One region of the Gordonia amicalis genome, then DNA from elsewhere that is predicted to be linked to it. Evidence: predicted binding sites of a transcription regulator. Region 1 holds the regulator's gene; the other holds the start of a gene.
What was found. Region 1 encodes LexA, which represses DNA repair genes until DNA is damaged. Its sites were predicted from a motif close to CGAACANNTGTTCG; they were not measured.
Positions count from the first base shown of each region.

Region 1 (2,455 bases):
GCGCGGCCACCGATCACCCGGTGGAGGGTGTCGGACTGTTCCGTACCGAACTGGCCTTCCTCGAGCGCGCCGACGAGCCGTCGGTCGACGAGCAGGCGTGCATCTATCGCGAGGTGCTGGACGCTTTCGATGGCCGCAAGGTGGTCATCCGCACCCTCGACGCCGGCTCGGACAAGCCGCTGCGCTTCGTGACCCATCCCGACGAGGCCAACCCGGCACTCGGTGTGCGCGGCGACCGAATCGCCTTGGCGCACCCCGAGATCCGCGCGCGCCAGCTCGACGCGATCGCCCGGGCGGCGCAGGAGGCCGACGCGCAGCCGTGGGTCATGGCCCCGATGATCGCCTCACCCGCCGAGGCTGCGGCATTCGCCGCGCAGGTGCGCGAGCGTGGACTCGTCGCCGGTGTGATGATCGAGGTCCCCGCCGCGGCGATCCTGGCCCCGGCGATCCTGGCCGAGGTGGACTTCGTCTCGATCGGCACCAATGACCTCACGCAGTACACGATGGCCGCTGACCGAATGTCCGCCGAGCTCGCATCGCTGACCGATCCGTGGCAGCCGGCCGTGCTGCATCTCGTCGCAACGGTCGCCCGGGCCGGACGTGATCAGGGGAAACCGGTGGGCGTCTGCGGAGAGGCCGCGGCCGATCCGCATCTCGCCTGCGTGCTGGTCGGACTCGGGGTCACCTCGTTGTCGAGCGCTCCCGTCGCGGCGCCCGCGGTCGGCGCCCAACTCGGCGCGGTCACCCTGGCAACCTGCGAAAACGCGGCGGCCGCCGCGCTGGCCGCCACCGATCCGGCTACGGCTCGCGCGGCGGCCGCCGCGGTACTCGACAGTGGCGCCGACACTGACAGCGACGAGGTCAGACTCGCCGCATCACGGTGACGACCTTGCCGAGGATGACGGCCTCGTCGCCCGGGATCGGGTCGAACAACTCGTTGTGCGGCATCAGCCAGACATGACCCTTCTGGCGTTTGAAGGTCTTGACCGTGGCCTCGCCGTCGATCATCGCGGCCACGATGTCGCCGTTGTCGGCCACGTTCTGCTGGCGGACGACGACCCAGTCCCCGTCGCAGATCGCGGCGTCGATCATCGACTCGCCGACGACCTTCAGCAGGAACAGCGATCCCTCGCCGACGAGCTCCCGGGGGAGTGGGAACACGTCCTCGACGGCTTCCTCGGCGAGGATCGGCCCGCCTGCGGCGATCCGGCCGAGCACCGGTACGAAAGTGGGCTCGGGTAGTGCTCCGCCGGTCGGCGACGTCGGCGTCGGGGGTTCGCTCGGCGCGATGTTCACCGCCCGCGGACGGTTGGCATCACGTTTGAGAAGGCCCTTGCGTTCGAGGGTCCGCAGCTGATGGGCGACCGAGGAGGTCGAGGTGAGACCCACCTCGTCACCGATCTCGCGGATACTCGGCGGGTAACCGCGTTCTCGCACGGATTTGCGGATCACCTCGAGAACTCCGCGCTGCCGCGGCGTCAGCGACGCCTCGGCCGCCGCCATGTCCGCCGGGGTGACGGGCTCGTCGGCGCCCCGCGCTCCGGTGCGCTTACCGCCGTCATCGCTCATGATCGGGTTCCTCTCGATTCCGAACGTGCTGGTAGATCGCTTGTCTGTCGACGAGCCTAGCCGAGAACGCCGACCGAATCAAACATTTGTTCGACGTGTCGCGAGACAATTGTCGGAGTGCCGTGCTACAAATCGAACATCAGTTCATCGAACAGATGATCGACATTCGAACAGTTCGATCGGGACGACGCGGTCCCACTCACGAACACCGTTCGACCGGATACACGGAGGGCACCATGCGCACCGCCACTCTCATCGACCCCGTCCACCTCGACCCCGTCCACCTCGACCCCGCCCGGCACGGCGGTCCCGTCCGCGGCGACGTCCTGGAGCGTCCGCGCCCGACACGTCGGGGAGACGCCCGGCGGCCCGTCGACAACCGTCCGGTGCCGGAATCGGTGGTCCGGGTCCGCCGCGTCGCCTCCACCCAGTGCGCGTCGCCGGTGGGTATGCGTGGTCGTGGACCGGTGGTCCCGGCGTCGCCTCCCGCCGAAACGGTTCCCGCGGCCGTCATCCGCCGGCGTCGCCGCACGGCGACCGCTGTCCTCGCCGGCGTCGCGCTCGCCCTGGCCGTGTGGGTCATCGCGGTCGTCGGCCAGAACTACGCCGCGTCGGTCACGCCTGCCGCGGTCGGCACCGAGGTCGTGCACGTTCGGTCGGGTGACTCGCTGAGCACGATCGCCTCGCGGGTCGCCCCCGAGATGCCGCGTGAGGCCGTCGTCGACGAGATCATCCAGCTGAATGACCTCGCGTCGAGCGGGCTGCGCGTCGGCCAGCCGCTCCTCACCCCCCGGTACCACTGAGGCCGGGCGGTATCCTCGATGACACAGGGACCAGCCGAGCACCGGCCCGGCATGCGGCGCGGCTGCATCAGAGCGTCCCGTGA
Region 1 is NZ_CP091855.1:3,687,224-3,689,678, reverse strand. Features, by position in the region: gene IHQ52_RS16840 (phosphoenolpyruvate--protein phosphotransferase) at 1-884, shown strand, start outside; gene lexA (transcriptional repressor LexA) at 862-1,569, opposite strand; gene IHQ52_RS16830 (LysM peptidoglycan-binding domain-containing protein) at 1,806-2,372, shown strand.

Region 2 (2,455 bases), 1.5 Mb from region 1:
GGTCGAGGATCCGGTCGGCAACGCCGTCGACTTCTACCATCGTCACGCCGAGGACATCGACCGGGCCGCGTCGCTCGGTGTCGGGATCTACCGCACGTCGGTCGAGTGGTCGCGGGTGGAACCGACACGCGGACACGATGATCCGGCGGGCTGGGCGTTCTACGACAGGGTGATCCGCAAAGTCGTCGACGCCGGCATGCGACCGATGATCACGCTCAACCACTGGGTACATCCTGGCTGGGCGGTGGATCTCGGCGGGTGGAATCGCCCCGGAATGGCCGACGACATGGTGGCGTTCGCCTCCCGGGTCGTCGACCGGTATGCCTGGGCCGACCCGCTGTGGATCACGTTCAACGAACCGACCGAGTACGTTCGGCGCGAACTCCAGTACGGCGGGGTCTCGCCACAGAACCTGGGCCGGATGGTCGACGGGATCGTCGCGGCGCATCGGGCCGTCTACCGGCACATCCATCGGGTCCAGCCGGGCGCGGAGGTGTCGTCGAACTTCGCCTACTATCCGATCGCCGGACTCCAGCCGTGGCTGGAATCGATTTTCCCGCAACGGATGCGCGACACCCTGGACTTCGTCGGCGTCGACCACTACTACTCGTTCTCGGTTACCGATGCGTCGGTGGCCTACGGTGCACTCGGCGAGTTCTGGAAGAGCTCACAGGCGCCCGAGAGCATCTATTACGTGCTCCGCCACGTGGCGGGGCAGTTCCCGGGCAAGCCGATCCGGGTGATCGAGAACGGGCTGGCCACCGATCCGGCCGGCCGACGCCCCGACGGTTATCGGCGTTCGGACCACCTTCGTGACACGGTGTACTGGCTGCAGCGGGCCAAGCAGGACGGCATCCCCGTGAAGTCCTACAACTACTGGAGTCTCACCGACAACTACGAGTGGGGCGATTTCGACTCGCGCTTCGGTCTGTTCACCGTCGACGTCCGGCGAGACCCGTCGCTGACACGGCGTCCCACCGACGGCGTCGCCGCTTACCGGGAGATCACGCGGGCCGGGGGAGTGCCTGCCGATTACCGGCCGACGCGGATGCCGGTGCCGTGCTCACTGGTCGACGTTCCGGACAGCTGCGCCGACCCGGCTGTCGTCCGCTGAGTAGTGTTCCGCGGAACACTCGGGTCTCGGTGACCTGCGGGTTGTCGGTGGGCGGGGCTAGGTTGTTCGTATATCTGTTCGAACAGCGGGGGGTTGGGGTGTCTGTTTCGGTGTTGCGTGGTGAGGGTGTGGCGTCGATGTTCGATGGTGCGGATCCGTCGTCGTTGGCTGATGAGGTGCTGGAGGCACGGGTGATCGGGTACGCGGCGCAGATCACCGCGTTGACGGCCCAGTTCTTTGCGCATGTGGCGGTGTTGGAGGAACGGCGGTCGTGGTCGGGGCCGGGGATTTCATCGTTGGCGCAGTGGTTGTCGTGGAAAGCGGGGATCACTCAGCGCACGGCGCATGAGCAGGTGCGGGTGGCGCGGGCGTTGCGGGGGTTGCCGGTGATCCGTGCGGCGTTCGCGCAGGGGCGGCTGTCGTATTCGAAGGTGCGGGCGTTGACGCGGGTGGCGACTGACGTGCGGGAGCAGGAGTTGGTGAATTTGGCGTTGTCGTGCACGGCGTCGCAGGTGGAGCGGGCGGTGCGGGCGATGCGTCAGATCGATGCGGCGAACGGGACGGATGAGCCGGTGGCGCCGCGGGAGTCGGCGGGGCGGTGGAAGTGGAATGCCGATGGGACGTTGTCGGTGTCGTTGCGGTTCACGCCGCTGGACGGTGCGCGGTTTCTGGCGGGGGCGGTGCGGGCGGAGTATGAACGCACCCGCACGGTGAGCGACGACGATCTGCCGGTGCCGGCGGGTGTTCCGCGGAACGCTGCGGGTGCGCTCGAGACGGTGTCGGGTGAGCCCGATTCGGAGGTTCGGCCGGCGAATCGGCGGGATTTGTGGCGGCATGTGCCGTCGAATGTGGCGCCGGCGGTGGTGGCGATGGCGGACATGGTGCATGAGGGGATCGCGATGCCCGATCTTGCGCCGGGGGCGGAGATCCTGATCCATGCCGGCGACGGTGTGGAGAGTGCGCATCTCGATGATGGTCCGGCGTTGTCGGCGGCGGAGGTGGGGGAGGCGTCGTGTGGTGCGGCGAGGCGTGAGGTGTTGTCTGCGAGGGTGTCTGGTCGTCCGGGGAGGTTGGCGTTGTTGGGGTTGGGTCGAAAGAAGCGGGCGCCGAACAAGGCGCTGGTGAAGGCGCTGTTTGTGCGGGATCGGTGTTGTCAGATGCCGGGGTGTGAGCGGACGCGGCATTTGCATGCTCATCATGTGGTGTTGTGGTCGGCGGGTGGGGCGACGGATCCGGATAATCTTATTTTGTTGTGTGGGTCGTGTCATCGGGCGTTGCATCGGGGTGAGTTTGGTATCGCTGCGCATGGCGGGCAACGGTTTTCGTTTCACTGGCCGGACG
Region 2 is NZ_CP091855.1:2,172,773-2,175,227, forward strand. Features, by position in the region: gene IHQ52_RS10010 (family 1 glycosylhydrolase) at 1-1,114, shown strand, start outside; gene IHQ52_RS10015 (HNH endonuclease signature motif containing protein) at 1,252-2,455, shown strand, end outside.
Region 2: the regulator LexA is predicted to act here: its motif matches at 1,182-1,195, upstream of IHQ52_RS10015 (HNH endonuclease signature motif containing protein).